3 regions of the Lentibacillus halophilus genome follow, and region 2 is predicted to be linked to each of the others. Evidence: riboswitches for the same ligand, from Rfam matches in the RefSeq annotation. Region 2 holds a riboswitch; each other region holds the start of a gene.
What was found. A riboswitch is a leader RNA that binds a small molecule or an ion and turns the genes downstream of it on or off. The one in region 2 is predicted to bind thiamine pyrophosphate.
Positions count from the first base shown of each region.

Region 1: it holds a riboswitch for thiamine pyrophosphate, as region 2 does, so the genes downstream of both, ACZ5Q7_RS13345 (thiamine phosphate synthase) here and tenA (thiaminase II) in region 2, are expected to answer to the same signal.
Region 3: it holds a riboswitch for thiamine pyrophosphate, as region 2 does, so the genes downstream of both, thiO (glycine oxidase ThiO) here and tenA (thiaminase II) in region 2, are expected to answer to the same signal.

Region 1 is NZ_AP043750.1:2,698,231-2,705,019, forward strand. Features, by position in the region: gene ACZ5Q7_RS13330 (peptidase) at 1-73, opposite strand, end outside; gene ACZ5Q7_RS13335 (HD-GYP domain-containing protein) at 635-1,840, opposite strand; gene ACZ5Q7_RS13340 (YolD-like family protein) at 2,160-2,486, opposite strand; TPP riboswitch at 2,627-2,737, shown strand; gene ACZ5Q7_RS13345 (thiamine phosphate synthase) at 2,853-3,443, shown strand; gene thiS (sulfur carrier protein ThiS) at 3,453-3,659, shown strand; gene ACZ5Q7_RS13355 (thiazole synthase) at 3,660-4,424, shown strand; gene ACZ5Q7_RS13360 (thiazole biosynthesis adenylyltransferase ThiF) at 4,424-5,440, shown strand; gene ACZ5Q7_RS13365 (TAXI family TRAP transporter solute-binding subunit) at 5,960-6,789, opposite strand, start outside.
Region 2 is NZ_AP043750.1:2,848,243-2,855,031, reverse strand. Features, by position in the region: gene ACZ5Q7_RS14085 (ZIP family metal transporter) at 1-670, opposite strand, end outside; gene tenA (thiaminase II) at 952-1,638, opposite strand; TPP riboswitch at 1,723-1,823, opposite strand; gene ACZ5Q7_RS14075 (Eco57I restriction-modification methylase domain-containing protein) at 1,982-4,246, shown strand; gene trhA (PAQR family membrane homeostasis protein TrhA) at 4,412-5,059, opposite strand; gene ACZ5Q7_RS14065 (LLM class flavin-dependent oxidoreductase) at 5,292-6,296, shown strand; gene ACZ5Q7_RS14060 (aromatic acid exporter family protein) at 6,349-6,789, opposite strand, start outside.
Region 3 is NZ_AP043750.1:2,207,708-2,214,496, forward strand. Features, by position in the region: gene rnz (ribonuclease Z) at 1-782, opposite strand, end outside; gene ACZ5Q7_RS10895 (glycerophosphodiester phosphodiesterase) at 909-1,640, opposite strand; TPP riboswitch at 1,793-1,903, shown strand; gene thiO (glycine oxidase ThiO) at 1,997-3,118, shown strand; gene ACZ5Q7_RS10905 (DNA polymerase IV) at 3,609-4,862, opposite strand; gene ACZ5Q7_RS10910 (aldo/keto reductase) at 5,042-5,956, opposite strand; gene ACZ5Q7_RS10915 (NUDIX hydrolase) at 6,070-6,615, shown strand; gene ACZ5Q7_RS10920 (endonuclease Q family protein) at 6,619-6,789, shown strand, end outside.

The sequences.
Region 1 (6,789 bases), 150 kb from region 2:
CTATATAGTGCTTTTTATCCTCTCGAATCGATAAAGGGTACAGTGTCAAATGTGATTGTAACGTGATGTCCATGTTAGTTATTCACCTCTTGGTTCGGGGGGGAATGATGCTAGGCCGGGCTAGTCTTTAAAAAATGGGACTGGGACAAGATTGAACAAATCCTTTCTAAACACGAACAATATAGTTAAGACGTAGTCACCGCTCCGGAAAAACACTACGCTTTCACCTTGCCAGGCACAAGCGCGACATCTGTTCAAGCTTCCTTTGGTCGCTTTCACAGTGTCTTCTTTGCCGCGGGCGCTGATAAGCCTCCTCGTGCTCGTCGCGTTGCAAGCTTATTCGTCGAAGCCTACGCTCCTCGCAGGTCGAAGCCTACTCATGGAAGCTTTGCTTTGTGCTTATCGCACTGCGGGGTCTTATCTAGGCTTTTCATCCCGCAGGAGTCTCCGTGTTTTTCCTACGCTAAATGAAAATCCGAACTGATTCAGATTTTTCGCGAATCATAGTTCGGATTTTTCTTTGACTAAACATCTTTTGTCCCAGCCCCATACGTTGGAATTAGTGCGAGAAATTAAGCAAAAATACACCACCAGCATGTTGTTTTAATTTTGTTCAGTTTACGGATTCTCATGTTCAATCACCTCCTTTCATGTCAGGTGCTGCTTCGTCAAACGCCGTCTCATGTGTTTGGTAATGCTCATGATATGCCACCCACTCTGGGTACACGTGTTTAAACGTTTCCATTAAGTCAGGATCAAATTGCGTCCCTTTATTGGAAACAATTTCTTCATACGCAACGTCCACGGGCAATGCAGTGCGATATGACCTCGAGGACGTCATCGCGTCAAACACGTCAGCAATGGTGATAACTCTGGTGAGGAAAGAGATTTCCGTACCTTTTAAGCCATCTGGATAACCTCTCCCATCCCAGCGTTCATGATGGTGTCTGATGACATCGAGGTTATCATCGATACCTTCCACTTCCTGAACAGCGTCAGCACCAACAACAGGATGCGTTTTAATCAGTTCAAACTCTTCGTCGGTGAGTTTGCCGGTTTTGGTCAAAATTGAATCGGGAATGTAAACTTTTCCTATATCGTGCAGCAAGCAAGCATAGTAAAAAGATTTTAATTCATCCGCTTGATATTTCCCCGTTGCTCTCGCTAGAGTCATGGCATATTGAGCCACCCGTTCGCTATGACCGCGTGTATAGTGATCTTTCAGCTCCAGTGTAGCAATAACCCCTTTAACAATGCCTTCAAGCTGTTTGTCATACGATATTTCCACCGCTGATACATACCTTATAAAACGGTGAAGCAGGATATAACCTATGATGGATAAAACAACAATTAACGTAATTGGCAATGTAACGACAAAATCCCTGAGAACGATACCTAAAACAATAAATTTAAAAATTGTGCCCAAGGATACGAGGTTGAAGAATGTTTTATTTACAAATATGGGAGCAAACAAGACTATGACAATTTCAATGATATTGCCGTTGCTGTATGTAGATTCAACTCCCCAATATATCCATATATCATTGATAATATTCATAATGGTGAACGTAATAAAATACATATACTTGATAATCCATGTTTTTTCCCGATGCATTAAATAAAAAGCGATGGGCAGTAAGCTTAATAAAATGATATACGTCCAATATCCCAAGCCATTGTTTAACACTTTTTGTGCCGATTCCCACGGCATTTCAGGCAATATTATATAATAAACTATGTCGTAAGAAAAATAAATAATATAAAAGATCCACAAAAACCATATGGTTGTTCGTCTTTCTTCATCTAGTAACGTCGATGCTTTTCTTAGCTCCGCCTGCATTTCGGTGTCCTTTCTATCTCACGTGTTCAATGTATTTAATTAATCACCGCCGCATGAATATTGAAAAAATTATATTTTATTAATAATAAATCATTTGTCGAGTTTTGTAAATAATATCCTTCGGTTAGGTTACGATTTAATTCGACACGATAGCATTGCCAACAACGGAAAAACATAGAAAAATAATAGAAAACCCTTTAAAACAAATTTTATCAGCATTCAGCAGTGATGGAAAAACGTAATCTGTCCTCACCTACTGAATGACATTCTTTAAACGGTTACGCCCACATTCCGTTTAATAGCATGACAGATAATCTCTTTATCCGATGTCGTCGATACGCACATCTAAAACATCTTCCAACTTAATCGTCGCACCATTATCCAGCCACAACTGTCTCTCATCTATTTTCGACACGGTTCCTTTACTCGTCAGAAAGTCCCGACCGTTGTAATGTTTTACTTCCACTGTCCGATGATAGTAAACAGCTTCTTGCAGTCGCGCATCCACGTCTTCTTTTTGCTGTTCATCCAATATCGGCTTCTCTTTATAATCCTGCTCCTTCCACATTTTCCGAAGCAATTCTTCGTGTTCCGGCATCATCATAGCCGTCCATTTTTTGCTCCCACGATCATAAATATTACTCATATCGATCCCTCCATGGAACATGTGTTCTTAATATAACAAATCTTATTCTCTTTTTCAACTCTCGTTACCAAACGGATCATTGACATTTACGAATTTTTGTGATAATTTAACGTTAACAATCAAAATTAAATACGATTATTGATTTGCTCTAGGGGTGCCCTTCAAAAGGGCTGAGATCAAAGTAATGAACTTTGGGACCCATTGAACTTGAGACGGTTAAAACCGGCGTAGGGATGTGGCAATGTTACAAACGTTAATCCATCATACGAACACAAACCACTTTCCGGCCGGTCTTCGGAAAGTGGTTTTTTGTGTTGGCCGGATATGTACCAATCGCTTCGGGGGAGGTGATACGCTATTGCTGAGTTGCATGTCATTTCAACAGGACAGCAGTCGCCTGAAGAACTTCTGGGCATTTTAGAACAGATACACCCCTTTACGGACTACATCCATCTTCGGGAAAAGACGTGGACGGATCATGACTGGGAAAAAGCGATGGATTCTTTGACACAACGCGGTATACCGTCACAAAAGATCATCATAAATCAACGAATCGACATCGCACACAGGATGAAAGCAAAAGGGGTTCAGCTGACACACCAAAGCATCGATCCAGCAACGGCCAAACATTCTTACGGGCACTTGCGGATAGGCTGCTCGGTTCACTCGGTCAGTGAGGCGGTAACGGCCGAAAACAGCGGTGCGGATTATCTCGTGTATGGTCACATCTTTGCGAGCGCCTCCAAGCCGGACCTGACGCCTAAAGGACTGCAAAAGCTGACGAACGTCACTCAAAATACATCTGTTCCGGTGATAGCGATCGGCGGCATAACACCAGAGAATACACCGGATGTTCTCGCCTCCGGAGCCAGCGGTATCGCCGTACTGTCCGGCATACTGCTGGATCCGGACCCGCTGGAAGCAATCCAACGGTATCAACACCAATTACATGATTAAGGAGGTCAAATGTTGGAACTCACGGTAAACGGTAATAGAACACAAGTACCAGAACACGTGAAAACCATATCAGATGTGAAACAACATTTTCATATCGAGAATCAAGCCATGATTGTCGAGCATAATGGCGAAATATTGGATAAGTCGGCTCACACCGAACAAGAAGTAGCCGACGGAGACAAAGTCGAATTAGTTCAATTTGTTGGAGGTGGCTGAATGTTAACCATAGGCGATAAGCAATTTAATTCCCGTTTATTTCTGGGAACAGGCAAATACCCTGATTTTGATACGCAAAAAGCAGCGGTTGATGTCTCTGAAACAGACGTATTGACGTTTTCCGTGCGTCGAATGAATATTTTTGAACCGTCGCAGCCAAATTTTCTGGAAAAACTGGATGTGGAACAATACAGTTTGCTGCCGAACACAGCCGGTGCTAAAACGGCACAGGAAGCCGTTCGGACGGCAAAATTGGCCAACGCTTCGGGACTTTGTGACATGGTCAAAGTGGAAGTGATCGGCTGTGATAAAACGTTGCTGCCCGACCCGGTGGAAACGTTAAAAGCAACGGAAGAATTAGTCAAAGAAGGCTATACCGTGCTGACTTATACGTCCGATGATGTCGTGCTGGCACAAAAACTGGAGGAAGCCGGTGCCCATGCAGTTATGCCCGGTGCCTCCCCTATTGGATCCGGCCAGGGAATTATTAACCCACTTAATTTGAGTCTGATCGTTGAGCAAGCCAACGTCCCCGTGATCGTGGATGCCGGCATCGGATCGCCTCAGGATGTGGTAACGGCCATGGAACTCGGTTCAGATGGGGTGTTGCTGAACTCGGCCGTATCAGCGGCAGCAGACCCAGTCAAAATGTCTGAAGCAATGAAGCTCGCCGTAAAATCCGGCCGACTCGGCTATGAAGCAGGGCGCATTCCGAAGAAACGCTATGCAACAGCGAGCAGCCCAATGGAAGGAATCAGTGTCTAATGTTCGAACGCTATTCAAGACAAATGTTATTCTCCGGTATTCAAGAAGAGGGACAGCGCTTAATCAGGAATAAACACGTCCTCGTCATCGGAGCCGGTGCGCTGGGAACCGGCAATGCGGAAATCCTCGTCCGGTCCGGTATCGGTAAACTTACCATCGTCGACCGGGATTACGTTGAATGGAGTAATTTGCAACGCCAGCAATTGTATACAGAGGACGACGCGAAAAATTATATCCCGAAAGTTGTTTCTGCTAAAGAACGGCTGGAGGCCATCAATAGTGAGGTCACCATTGAAGGGCACATTGCTGATGTGACTCCGGAAGAAATGGAACAATTCGTGCCGGGCGTTGATTTAATTATGGACGCAACGGACAATTTTGAAATCCGCATGATTATCAATGATGCCTCACAAAAGCATGACATACCATGGATTTATGGATCCATTGTTGCCAGTTACGGGGTTAGTTACACCGTTCTTCCAGGAACGACCCCATGCCTGCATTGCCTGATGGGTGACATTCCGCTCGGCGGGCTAACCTGTGACACAGGCGGCGTGATCAGCCCAGTCGTCCAGTTAGTGGTCGGACACCAAACAGCGGAGGCTCTGAAAATCCTGACGGAAAACTGGGACTCCTTGCGTCAGGAACTGATTTCGTTTGATGTATGGGCCAATCACCATTCATCCATTAACGTCCAGCAGCTGAAAAAGGACGATTGCCCATCATGTGGCACAGACGCCATGTATCCATTTCTTTCTGCCGGCGACCATACGAAAACAGAAGTGCTCTGCGGACGTGATACGGTACAGATTCGCCCGCCTTCCAAAGAAGAACGAGACTTGGATGTCGTTGCTGCCAACCTTTCTGAACTCGGCAGCGTCAACCATAATACATTTTTGCTGCAGTTTAAAACAGACACCAATCGATTGGTCCTGTTTAAAGATGGCCGTGTGCTTGTTCATGGAACCAACGATGCCGCCAAAGCCAAATCGCTTTATCACCGGTATTTGGGGTGAAACAGGTGTCTTATAAAACGGGGCTAGGACAAAAGACGTTTAGTCAAAGAAAAATCCGAACTATGATTCACAAATAATCTGAATCAGTTCGGATTTTTCATTTAGCGTAGGAAAAACACGGAGACTCCTGCGGGATGAAAAAGCCTAGATGAGACCCCGCAGTCCGATAAGCACAAAGCAAAGCTTCCATGAGTAGGCTTCGACGAATAAGCTTGCAACGCGACGAGCACGAGGAGGCTCAGCAGCGCCCGCGGCAAAGAAGACACTGTGAAAGCGACCAAAGGAAGCTTGAACAGATGTCGCGCTTGTGCCTGGTAAGGTGAAAGCGCAGTGTTTTTCCGAAGCGGTGACTACTTCTCAAATATATCGTTCGTGTTTAGAAGTGATTTGTTTAGTTATGTCCCAGCCTCACCGTTTTTATGTTGCGATTTCCACGATCAGACCACGTGCGTTTACCTTTCTTTCCACTTCCTGTAACATCGCACTGGGACAAGTTCGTATTCATATCCAAATGAAGGATTACTCGTCTTCTTTTAAAACTCCGGCTTCTTTATAATATTTTTTGGCGCCATCATGAAGTGGAACACCGCTCAATTCGGTTGTGGCTTCCTCAATGTCCATCTGTTCAACGATGGCATGGGAATCTTTCAGCTTGTCAAGGTTTTCCCAAAATGTTTTCGTCATATTATAAATGGTTTCATCATCCATGGATGCATCAGTCATAAGCATCATTTTAATCCCAAGCGTCTCAACGTCCTTCTCCTGATTGTCATACGTGCCAGCCGGAATCGTTACTTCGGAGTACCACGGGTATTCGTCCATCAAGGACGTGCGAACGTCTTTGTCAATGCCAATCAGTTTGCCACCAGCTGTGGAAGTCATTTCCGTAACAGCAGATGTTGGTAAACCTGCTTGAATTAAGGCACCATCTATCTGTTTGTTTCTCATTAAATCAATCGCTTCCGTGAAACCGACATAGTTCTCCTTAATACCGTCCGGATAATCAATACCATACTCAGGAAGGATGATGCTCGTTTCCACCTCTGGGGTGCTTCCAACAGCTCCCGGTGCAAACTTTCGCCCTTCCAGATCAGCCACTGACTCCACGCCGGATTCTTCACGAACGACAAATTGGTTTGGGTTATAATAAAGGCCTGCCATAATACGAACGTCATCGTACTTGCGATCTTTAAACCCGCGCTTGCCATTGTATGCTTCCCATATAATGCCAGCTGTTGCAAATGAAATTTGTCCTTGTCCCTTTTTCAGCATATTCAAATTCTCAACTCCCCCGTTGGAGGCTTGAGCCGTGACACGAACATTGTCCATTTGGTTGTTCCATACATTGG
Region 2 (6,789 bases):
ATGCATAAGGCAACAGGGGTTGCATAATGGTGACGGCGAGTGCTCCGATGATTCCGGCGATGGGTTCGACGACGCCGGATGCCTGCCCGTAGGCGAAACTTTTTCCCCGGGACATTCCTTCACGTCGGAGCGGCATCGACACGGCCAATCCTTCAGGAAAGTTCTGAATGCCGATACCGAGCGCCAGCGCAATGGCTCCTCCTAGCGACGCGGTCGGCAAATCGGCGGCAATGGCTCCGAACGCGACACCAACCGCAAGTCCTTCCGGAATATTATGCAGTGTGATAGCTAAAACAAGAAGTGTACTGCGTCTTTTTCTGTCCGGATTGATCCCTTCAGCCTCATCCATAGCTAACCCGGGATGAAGATGCGGGAGCAGTTTATCGGATGCCCAGAGGAAAACGCCGCCAAGCAAAAACCCTATTGCGGCTGGAGCCCATGCCGGTAAGGGTCCGCCTTCCGCCTTTTCCAATGCCGGTGACAGCAGGGACCAAAAACTTGCAGCAATCATGACACCCCCGGCAAAGCCGAGCATACTATCCATGAAACGCTGATGGAAGCCTCTCGTTGCAAAAACGAGCGCGGCACCGAGTGCGGTCATGCCCCATGTAAAAAGTGTGGCAATGGTTGCCTGTGCGATCGGGTTTAAATCCAAAAAATAATCAAACATGATGAATGGTCTCCTTCTTTTGTTTCTTCACTAACAAACTATGTTTAATTAATGAAAACTTGATTCAAGTAACTATTTTTATTTTGCATAGCCTTAAAAGTTTACCTCAGGAAACTTTTATTGGTTTCAGAAACATAGTACAATCATTACCATCCCATGTCAATTATAGGATCTGTCTATTGAAAAAAATCATACCGCTTGGCATCTCTATGACCGTTGTCCACAAAAAACTTCCTCTTAGGTTGTCAGGCAGACACAAAAGAGGAAGTTTCCAGCTGTTGTTAGACGGTTTGTGCAACAGGCCACATGGATATATTTTCTGCCATATCCCAAAACATATACTCAAAGTAACTCGTTTTGACGACGATTTCCTCCAATTCTTTTAGTTCGTGTTCCGGTTTGTCTTTCCCGATGTCGTCAATTAGATCAATGCAGTTTTTGGCAATGTTGGCAAACGCGTCAGATGAATACATTTTGACCCAGTTGCCATATAACTCATGTTCGGTACCATTTGGCCATGTGGCAAGTTCGTTTCCGATAAAGTTATAACTCCATGCGCAGGCAAGAACCGCTGCGATTGCGTTTTCAACACCGCCGCTCTGCGCTTTGTTCAACATATAGCTTGTATAGGCAGTGACAGTGGCGGATGGTTCGGTTGCTTCCAATTCATCTTTTGTAATACCGAATTTGGATGCGTATTCCCGGTGTAAATCCATTTCTTCGTTCATGGTCCCGTGCAGAAGATTGGCGAAAATGGTCATCGTCTTTAAGTCACGCGCTTTTGATGCCCCGATGGCGAAAATGCGCGAGTACTCCATTAAGTAAATGTAGTCCTGTTTCATAAAATGCTTAAACTTTTCCACATCGAGCGTTCCGTCCCCAATCCCTTTGACAAAGGGGTGCTCCAAATACGAGTTCCATAAAGGCTCCACCCGTTTAAAAATACGATCGCTGAACGATTGTTCCAAAATAAAAACTCCTCTCTTAATCACTAAGAGGGAGCAGTTTCTTATGTACTCGGTAACTATCGCCATTGGATAGTGTGGCGAATCATACAATCATCTCCACTTCCCTACGCCAGTATGAACTGGATCAGGTTCAAAGGGTCAAGTCTTACCTTTCTCAGCAGCGAAATGCTCCCCTAGTGTCGTTGTTTTATTATTGTATTTGATTCAATCAAAACATATAACGTTATGCGTGTCAATATATTTGTCAAAATTTTTACTCATTGGATCAATGGGTGTCATTTGCCACGTGTTCAACGCGTTATGCTATGATGTATACAATGACCAGGCTGAAAGTGGGGAAAGGATGCAGTATTCAACAGACGGGCGAATGACGAGGATCAACCGTAGCGATAGAGAGCAGGAACAAGCTGTTGCCAAAAAGTTTTACGCAGACTATCGATACGTATGGCAAACATTGGTCGCACACGTACAGAATCAAACGACGGCGTACGGTGCGCCGGTGATGTTTGAAACCATACAAAAGCTTCTCAACCGATTGCTCGTTGTTTGTTTTTGTGAAGATAACCATTTGCTGTCAAACAATCGATTGCGTCATCTTGTGCAAGCGGCCAAACAGTCGTCGGACGACAGCGGTACCGGAATATGGTGTCGACTGAAAGAACTGTTTTTTTCGATGAATCAAGACAACTTCAATCGATTGAATGGTGAGTTATTTCAAGTCGATCCGGTACTGGACCAAATCATTATTCAAGACCATATGTTCTGCCTGGTTGAAAACATAACGAGATACGACTTTTCCACAGACGTTAGCGTCAATATACTCGGCTATGTATTTGAACAATCGATGAACGATCTGGAAAAAATAAAATCGGATATGACAGAGGCCCCGGGGCAGGGGAGACGAAAGAAAGAGGGGATATTCTACACATCCCCCGATGTTACCAAGCGATTGCTGGACGAAACATTACAGCGATGGATGGATGATAGAAAACGGGAATTGCAAGCGGTATCCCGATCACACCTTTACGATCAACTTCAGAAACAATTGCAATCTGTTACCATATTGGACCCGGCTGCGGGCAGTGGTGCTTTTTTGAACATGGCGCTGGACAGTGTCGTGTCAGAATGGGAAACAATCCATAAAAAACGCCAGGAAACACAAGACGGACAAGTAAATATAACCGATATCAGCCGATATATCGTAAATCATAATTTGTTCGGTGTTGACCGGAATGATGAGAGCATTGAGATAGCTAAATGGTCGCTATGGTTAAAAACAGCGACTACATATGATGAATTAACGTCACTTGATGCTCATTTGCAAACGGGAAATTCAATTATCGATCAACCGGATGTCTCGGATGAGGCATTCGACTGGCATCAGGCATTTCCGGACGTCATGAATGCGGGCGGATTTGATATCATTATCGGCAATCCTCCGTATGTCTTTACCAGAGATAACGGGTTCAGTGATGATGAAAAAGCCTACTTTAACAGCCATTATGATTTAGTGGACTATCAAATGAATACCTATTTATTATTTATAGAACGGTCGTATCATTTGTTAAAAGAAGGCGGGTGGTTTGCGTTTATTGTTCCTAATACGTGTTTGACGATTGATTCATGTAAGAAAATGCGTCGTTTTCTGCTGGAGCAGACGGGTCATTTAAAAATCATTAATATATACGACCGGATGTTTGAACAGGCCGGTGTTGATACATGTTTTATTATTTTTCAAAAACGTACACCGACAACTGTCAAGCTTGGGGAGTTTACTGACGGTCATGTCACAATTGTTGCCGACGTGGAGCCGGATGAATTAACGGATGAGCAAAGTATTATAAATATATCACTCATGAAAAACAAACAAGCTGTGGAATTGATGAAAAAAATTGAAAACACCAGTTTGGATCTGGGCTCCGTTGCGACTGTCAAGTCAGGATTGGTGGCTTATGAGGTTGGTGAAGGCATTCCGGTTCAGACAAAAGAAATGAAAGAAAATCGAGTCTATCACAGTGATTATCAAGTTGATGACACCTACTGGCGATACCTCGATGGGCGTGATGTTTGCCGGTATCATCTGAATTGGGGAGGGAAGTGGCTTCAATACGGTGCTAATCTGGCTGCCAAACGGCAAAAAGAGCTATTCACGAAACCAAGAATTTTAGTCAGACAGATCCCCTCTCAAGCAATGTATGCGATTCATGCTGTCTACACGGAAAAAGCGCTATTAAATGATCGCAATGCCAATAACATCATCGACTGCCGTATGGATCCCTTGTTTTTATTGGGTGTGATTAATTCCACTGTGATGACGTTTTGGTTTATGAATAAATTTGACAAATTTCAGCGAAAAACATTTCCGCAATTGAAGGTGAAGGATCTGAAAATGTTCCCTGTACCGGATGTTTCCGAACAAAAGCAAAAACGTATTTCCCAATTCGTGGAACAGATGCTGCACGTTCAACGTGATAAAAATACGGATGAATGGAATGAAGAGGAAGCCCGGTTAAATAAACAGATCGATCAGTGGATAGCAGATGCGTTTGGTCTAAGCGAGGAAGAAATCAAACGAATGGAAGCGAATCTGGCAGAAAGTGTGAATTAAGCTTTTGGGAGGCTTACGTTATTTGTGATATACTGATTTAAATGATTTGAAGGAGTCGTTGCTATGGCCAGTGGATCGCATGAATACTAGAATGGAGCAGATATAGTGTGAACCAACCTTCTGTAGGTATGTGCAGAGGGTTGGTTCAATGCTCGTCACATCATTTTAAAGGACGTAACCATACACGCAAATAAAGTGACATAGACTGCCGACTAAAATGAATATGTGAAAAATCTCGTGAAATCCCATGTGTTTAAATGAGAGAAATTGTGGTTTCTGCCAATATATTAACGCACCGATCGTGTAAAATACCCCGCCGAGAATGAGCATCAGCAACCCGTTAGTGCCAATGATTGGTGCAAGCGCCGGGATGTAAAAAATAGCGACCCAGCCCATTCCTACATACAATGCGGTTGACAGCCACCTGGGTGCGTGGAACCAGACAAGCTTAAAGGTAACCCCCATGAACGCTAGTCCACTTATAACGGCAAATAAAATCCATCCCACCGTGCCGCTTAAACTGATCAGGCACAACGGGGTATACGTGCCGGCAATCAGGACAAAAATCATGGAATGGTCAACGCGACGTAAAAAAGCGATAATATGGTCGCGTGCAACAACCATATGGTATGTCGCAGAGGCGCTGTACAAGAGAATCAAACTTGCACCGAATACGACTACGGCCGCCACTGCCAGTCCGGACTGGGACGTGACTGAGGCTTTCATAACCAATGCAAGTAATCCGAAAACAGACAATATGGCCCCGAATAAATGGGTCAGTCCATTTATAGGTTCGCGAATAGACATACGCAAAACATCCTTATCTGACGAGCTGTCATCCTCATCTCTGAACATGGGTCACACCACATTCAGAGGGGATAAACCGCCCGTATTTCTGATTCCTTCAACGAATCATCGGTGAGTGATAAAACCGCCCGCTGATTGACGTTTCGTTAAAGTATGTATCCACCATAAACGTCCACGCTATTGTTTTCAACCCAAATGGACACATCATCGGTATTATCATGAGAAAGAAGGGTGTAATATGAAACTAAGCATATTGGATCAATCCCCAATTTCAACGGGCGCATCGGCACGTGAAGCACTGCATGCATCGGTGGATCTGGCCAGAGAAGCTGATGCGTTAGGGTATCATCGCTATTGGATAGCTGAACATCATGACATGGATGGGTTGGCATGTCCGAATCCGGATGTCTTTCTGGGAATCATCGGGTCGCAAACCGAACGAATACGGATAGGTGCGGGTGCCGTGTTACTGCCGCATTATAAACCGTTCCGTGTTGCGGAAACGTATAACATGCTGGCAACCTTGTATCCAGGGCGCATTGACTTGGGAATCGGCCGTGCGCCGGGAGGATCTGCGGAAGCATCCATCGCGCTGTCCGGCAATTTTTTGAAAAATGTCCGTCATATGCCGGAAACCATTGATGAATTGCGTATGTTTTTACATGGTGGTTTTCCAAAGGATCAACATAACGCAAAAATCAAACCGTCCCCTGTGCCAGCCATCCCACCCGATATGTGGTTGTTGGGAACAAGTGAAAAGAGTGCGCAGGCAGCCGCTGAACAGGGTATTCCGTATGCATTCGGGCAATTCATGAGCGATCAGGATGGCCCACGGGTTATGCAGACCTATATGGATACCGTCACGGCAAACGATCAATATACCCCGCCACGTAAACTCGCAGCGGTATCGGTTGTCTGTGCTGAAACGACCGAAAAGGCGAGAGAACTCGCTTTAAGCAATCAGTTATGGCGAATTCAGCAGGCAAAAGGGGAGGGGGATGGCAAGGTACCTTCTGTTGAAGCAGCAAAACGTTACAAATATACCGACGAGGACTTGGCCATGATTCGCGAAACAGCCAATCAAATGATCATCGGCAACCCTCAAGACGTCAAGCAAGCGCTCACCCAAATGCAGACGTTATATAACACAGATGAATGGATGATTGTGACCATTACCCACAGTTATGAAGCCAGAAAAGAATCATACCGGTTAATCGCCGATGAAATGTTGGCGGACAGCTGATCATCCGGGATGGTCCATTCACGAAAAAAATGATTCATCCCGAATGGACCATTTACTGTTTTTGATAATATCGTTCGACAAGGTTATAGATGGAGACAAGCTCATACAGCATAATAATCCTTGGACGAAAGCTGGTTCGATACTGTTTTTTATTGATAGCGATCTCCTCACTATGATCCCAAAATAGTCCGGTCAATTGCTCAAGCCGTTCCCTATGGTCCTCTTGATTATATAAATGAGGATCTTTAAGGGATGCGGCCAATTTTGTTGCGGTATTCCGGATAATCACCTTGTCGTCGTCGGTCAATTCCAGATTGTTGAATGACGTATGAATCAAATTGCCGATGTGATAATGAATGACTTGCAGACGCTTGAGTTGATACTGTTCCGCTTGAAATTGCTTCCATTCATTTCCGGTAAGTGGATGATATTTGGTCTCCTCTTTTTGATACCGGATGAGCTCTTCCGTTTGATGAATGAATTCATCGACTTG
Region 3 (6,789 bases), 640 kb from region 2:
TTGCTTAGCCGGGCGAGCTGTGCCGCTTGGGTTGTGGTCGAATGAAAATAAGCGTGTGCCAAATCAGCCTTGTGTTTATCAAATGTAGCTTCATGAATAAGTACGTCCGAATGTGCTGCCAACGACCGGTAAGCCTCTGAAAAACGTGTGTCGCCCATGATCGTTACGATGCGCCCTTTTTTGTCCGGCCCGAGGAAATGATCACGCCGGATCACTCGCCCATTTCCCAACGTTACAAACTCGTTCTCTTTTATCTGCTGATAGACTGGTCCTGGCTTAATGCCCATTTTATCGAGTTTTTCAACGAGCAGCTTGCCTGGTTTATCCTTTTCTTTAATGCGGTAACCATAACTTTCTACGCCATGATCCAATTTTTGTGCTGTCACCGTAAAATTCGCATTATCATACACACAGCCTTCGTTGATCTCTACAATCTCAAGCGGATAGGTTAAATGAGTGCCGCTTACAGCAAGTGCTGTTTCAATAAAAGGTTTGATACCTTTTGGGCCATAGATGGTCAAAAGCTCATCACCACCCTGAAAAGACCGGCTGCTTAATAAGCCGGGCAATCCAAAAATGTGATCGCCATGCATATGGGTAATAAAAATTTTTGTGATTTTCCGTGGTTTGATACTGGTCCGTAAAATTTGGTGCTGTGTCGCTTCACCGCAATCAAACAGCCAAATACTGTTTTGCTCCTGCAATAATTTCAAAGCTATGCTGGAAACATTGCGTTCCTTGGATGGGACACCGGATCCGGTCCCCAGAAAAATGAGTTCCATATTATTGCCATCCTCGCTCATAGGAATACTTATACATTGATGACATATCATTCCGATTTTGAAGGGTGACAATGTTAAATAATCTGGTCATGGGATATCCTCCTGCGATGCTCATTAATTTTCGGTTCATTTCCGCTGCTCCAATGCGGTGTGTGGCACGTCGGTTATAATAGCGTCACAGCCTGATTGAAAACAGCGTCTCATAATGTCGGGACGATTGACAGTGTACACACGAAGGGGCATGTTCGCCTCATCGCTTTGCCTTAGAAGCCGTGGAGAAAGCAATCGATGGTTGATATGTAAAGACCCGGCTCCTAATTTTTCAGTGTATCCGACAAGATTTTTTGCCCTTTTGGATCTTAAGAAACCTATATTGGGTGAATCGCTGAGTAAACGTAATCGTTTGATACTGTGAGGATTCGATGTTGATAATATTGTCCGGTTAGTCAGCCGATACTGTTTCACTTGTTCATATACGAGATGTTCAAGATATTTATAATCGATTTTATTATTTTTCAGTTCAAGGTTTAAATATAATGATTTATTCCGAACCCAATTCAACAATGTCCCCAAAGTAAGAATAGAGACACCTGCATAGTCGGATGAAAACCACGATCCGGCGTCCAGCTTCTGTAGTTGTTCATAAGTGAAATTTTTAATGTATCCGTGACCATTGGTTGTCCGCTTAAGGTGCTCATCATGCATTAATACGGTTTCATTGTCTCTGGTAAGGTGTACATCGGTTTCAATACCTTCAGCCCCCAATTCATAGGCCAGTTTAAAGGAAGGCATGGTATTTTCCGGGGCCAGGCTGCTGGCACCCCTATGCGCAAAAATTGTCGTGGGCAATTCATTCACCTCTTATTTGATTGTGTTGCATTTCAGATGAGAAGTCAATATGAAAACATACCCATAATAACATTCTATTTTAGTCGCCAATTAACATCAAGGTTATTAATTGACATTTGCCAATATTATTGATAAATTAAAGTTAAACTATAATCGTTTTTCATTTCCACTGGGGGTGCCTTTTGAAAAGGCTGAGATCAAAGTGATAAACTTTGGGACCCTTAGAACTTGACGCGGTTAACACCGGCGTAGGGAAGTGGTGGGCTGAGATGGTTTATTTTAAAATAAAGCACACCAACCATTTTCCGATCCATTGAGGGAAGTGGTTTTTTGCGTTTTGCCGGGAATTCAGCAGGAGGGATAAAATGAAACAACATTATGATGTGATTATCGTTGGCGGGGGAATTATAGGAAATTCCATTGCCTATCAGCTGAGTAAACGAAATAAGCACGTTCTGATCATCGAAAAAGATGGACTGAATGAGAAGGCTTCCAGTGCGGCAGCAGGTATGTTAGGTGCACAGTCGGAGCTAGAAGGTGACAACCCGCTTTTTCAGCTGGCCCAAAAAAGCCGAGCTATGTTTCCTGAATTGGCTGAAGAATTACAATCCCTTTCCGGTATAGATATCGAACTCAAACAGAGCGGCATTTTAAAGGTAGCGCAAACAGACGATGAACGTGCCCATTTAGAATCGGTTGCAGCATTGCAGCAATCGATGGGGCAAGAAGCGGAATGGCTTTCGGCGGAAAAAATAAGGATGAAAGAACCGGAACTTTCTGATGCGGCTTTGGGCGGTTTTTATATACCTAATGACGGGCAAGTTTCCGCACCGCTATTATCTCAAGCGTTTGCTCAATCGGCAGCTGTTTTAGGGACAGATATCCTGGAACATATGAATGTGGACGATTTTTTACAGGAAGATAACCGTATCATCGGCGTAAAAACATCGTCTGACTCGTTTTATGCCAAAGAAGTAGTTGTTGCGGGAGGAGCATGGAGCAATGAAATCCTTCGAAAAGCCGGCGTATCACTTGATGTTCACCCTGTGAAAGGGGAGTGTTTTGCGGTGCGGCATGATCAACCAATTGTATCATCCAGCATCTTTTTGGAAAATGGCTATATTGTGCCAAAGTCTGGCGGAAGGATTATTATCGGAGCCACGCAAAAACCAGATGAATTCGATCAATCTGTTCAATTGCAGGGCGTATCAGGTCTGATAGAGAACGCCACAAACATTGTCCCAGCTTTACAGGAGGCCAGATGGGAAAATGCATGGGCTGGCATTCGTCCGCAAACAGGAGATGGATTACCTTATATTGGAAGACCTCCTCACGTCAATGGCTTATCGATTGCGGCCGGTCATTTCCGCAACGGAATTCTGCTTAGTCCGATTACAGGTATACGTGTAGCAGACTTGCTGGAAGATAAGCCAATCGATGCTGCGTTTGCGGTGGACCGTAAGCCTTTGGAGACGATAACGACGTGACATGGAAAGTTAAAAAGAGATTATGCACATGCTTAATATCATAATGGGCATGGATATCGGGTGTACAAAAACTGTTTTCGTGGTATAATGATTACAGATAGTCATATCATATTAAAAACCGCTCCATGTGCTGACATGGAACGGTACAATAGACCAACCCCAACAAGAGGGGATGGCACCATTGGGAATGAATCCCTCATGGCCGGGCTAAAGCACATGAGGGGTTATTTTTTATCGGACATGATCAACGCAATTAATACGCCGAAGGAAATCATCAGCGTTAATACATCGTTCATATCCATTGGCAACACCTCCCTTCCATGGGAAGTATCCCAGAAGAGAAGACGTGTGCCATAGTCCCTCATGTGAAGCCAGTCTATTGTAAAAATAATTATAACATATACGATCATATGTTCCTAGTGTAAAAATTTAAAGTGGATTCATTCACCTGTCATTCAGTAAAGGTCCTCACTATCAACAGTGTGCATAATCATGCTTGATGTCCTCCTATCTTTGAGCTTCGATCGATGGTAATGCCCGCTTTGGTATAGCTTGTAGCACGTAAAATGGCCGTGGGCCCGTATGCGGCTCGAATGTCATCCATTACATAACCGATATCTTTTTTTTGGGTCGTGTTGTCAAATAAACTCAATTGTTCATTTCCATCATCATCGTACAGATTGTTCAGTGTCACATATACATGTCTGATATCGCTTAGTCCATCATAAAATGTACTGAACAACTCCATGCAAACATGATACATGTCCATTGTACTGTTGGTTGACAGCGGAATGGATTTGGACCGACTGAATCCACCTCCTGATGTTTCGGAATAAGTTATGCCAAGGTGAATGGTTCGGCCGGCTTTGTTTGCTGTTCGCGCTCTTCTACACACTTCTTCGCACAAGTCGAGGATACAGACGGCGACATCATCTCCGGAATAATCGCGCAACAAAGAAATGCCGTGACCGAATCCTTTTTGCTCGGTTTTCGTGAAATGGCCAAGCACAGGGCTTAAGTCAATTCCCCAGGCATGCCAGTACAATTGTTCTCCCATAACGCCAAACCGTTTTCTTAATTGCTTGAACGGGAAACGAGCGAGCTGACCAAGGGTGATAATTCCCATTCGGTTCATATTGTGCTGCATTCGCCGGCCGATGCCCCAAATATCCTGGACCGGATGCGGCCACAGTTTTTCTTTGACATCGTCATATGTGCATTCCGCTATGCCTTCTTTTTTGGCGTATAAGTCCATCATCACTTTGGCCAGAAATTTATTGTCGCCTATTCCGATTGAACAAGTAATGCCGAAGTTTTCCAAAATATCCTGTTTAATGGAAGCGGCCATTTGCCACCGGGTACCGAATAATTTCTCCATTCCGTTCACCGTAACCCAGACTTCATCAACGGAATAGGGGTGAATCGCTTCTTTCGGGGCATATTGGTTCAGTAGTTTGGTGATTTCGATGGACACGTCCAGATAGTCGGCCATGTGTGCTGGTGCAATAACGATATTCGGGTCGTTGGGCAGTTCAAAAAAACGGCTGACATTACTTATTCCATGTTTTTCCTTTAATGCCGGAGAAGCGGCCAGGACGATACTTCCCGGCCTGTTCACATCCCCAACGACAGCCAATTGGGCAACCATGGGATCCAGCCCCCGTTTAACAGCCTCAATACTGGCGTAAAAGGAGCGCATATCAATGCACAGGACATTATTCCGCGGGTAACCAGTTTTCTCCATAGATATTCACCTCCAGAATAAGAACATTTGTTCCCTATTGTATACCTTTCGCAACATGGTATCAATGGAAATATGTCCCATTACTGGGGGACACTACTGAAATGGATTCCTCTATATAATAAACGTGGCACATACAATTTTTATGCCACGTCTCTCATCCGACAACCGATTATAAAAGGCTACCGATGATTCGTATACTGAATCGGTTTGGTCAGGTTTTGTATCGTTTTGTATGTTTCATCGTTCAGTGTGGTGTGGTCAAATTGGGTGTTTTCTGTGACTTGTTCCTTGGAACTTGCGCCAAACACGGCACTCGCAACCGCGGGATGCTTCAGCACATAGTTTAATGCCAGAGCATTCAGTGACTCATCGCCTGCAAGTTGTTCCAGTTTCTGCTGAATGGTTTCCAATTCTGCATGCGAATAATCAAGAAAACCGTCTTTTCCTTTTTTAGCAATTTGTTCGTGTGCGTGATTACTGAGCATGCCTTTTGCCAGAGGTCCACGCGTTAAAACACTAATATGATTGTCGTGCAAGAGATCCAATATTTCTTCTTCGGGACGGCGGTCAAGAAGATTATATTGCATCATAACCGCGTCAATATCTGAACGATGCACGTATTCGCGTATGACATTCGGCCGGATGGAAGAGAGGCCGTACGCCCGAATCAAACCGTCTTGTTTCAGGTTTTCAAATGCTTCTATGGTTTCATCGATTGGGTCATCAATCGTTCCGCCATGGAGCATGTAAAAATCGATATAATCTGTGCCCAAACGGTGCAGACTATCCTTGCATCCTTGTTCGATATGTTCTTTGGAAGGATCCCAAAACCAGTCTTGTTTATCCCTGTCGAAGTTGTTGCCCACTTTTGACGTTACAACCATTTGATCACGTTTATTTTTTATCGCATGGCCGACAACTTCTTCATTCCGGCCGAAACCGTACAGATCCGCTGTATCTAAATGATTGATACCGGCATCAAGTGCGCGGTCAATAACAGTTTGCGCTTGTTTGCTATCGGTTCCAAGCGACATGCAGCCGAGAGTTAGTTCAGAAACATACACGTCCGATTGCCCAATTGGATTCTTTTTCATATGACTGACCTCCATTACAATAGTTATTTTCATTGTAAAAGAGGAGTGAGGACAAGTACAATGATTGGTGTTAGAATAAACGTTAATCATGTTGACATAGAAGGGTGACGCTTATGAGTGAATGGGAAGAAAAGACGATTCGGACGGAATCTATTTATGACGGGAACATAATTCAGCTGCAGGTGGATGATGTCCTATTGCCTGACGAGAATATATCCAAGCGTGAACTCATCAAACATCCCGGAGCAGTGGGGATTATCCCGATAACAAAAGATAACAAAATTGTTTTTGTCAAGCAATACCGGAAACCACTGGAGAAAGCCCTTGTGGAAATTCCGGCCGGAAAACTGGAAGATGCTGAAGATCCGCAAGTGACTGCACGGCGCGAATTGGAAGAGGAAACAGGGTACAAAGCGGGTTCCCTTGACTTTGTCGTGTCGTTTTATACGTCACCTGGATTTGCTGATGAAATCATGCACCTGTATGTAACGAAAGACATTGAACCGCTTAAAGACGCCTTGCCGGGTGATGCGGATGAATTCGTGGAACGGGTGGAACTGACGCTTGATGAAGCAAAACAATATGTGAACGAACAGCGGATTCATGATGCAAAAACCAATTACGCCATTCTATACTTGGAACGCATGAAGGAGATGTAGTGAATGCTGCCATCGTTTTTTGCCGATATGCATATTCATATTGGACGCGACAGATACAATCATCCGGTGAAAATAACCGCAGCCGAGACATTAACGCTGACCAATGTTTTAAAAGAGGCTAGTCGGAATAAAGGCATTCATCTTGTTGGTGTGATCGACAGCCATGTGCCGGCC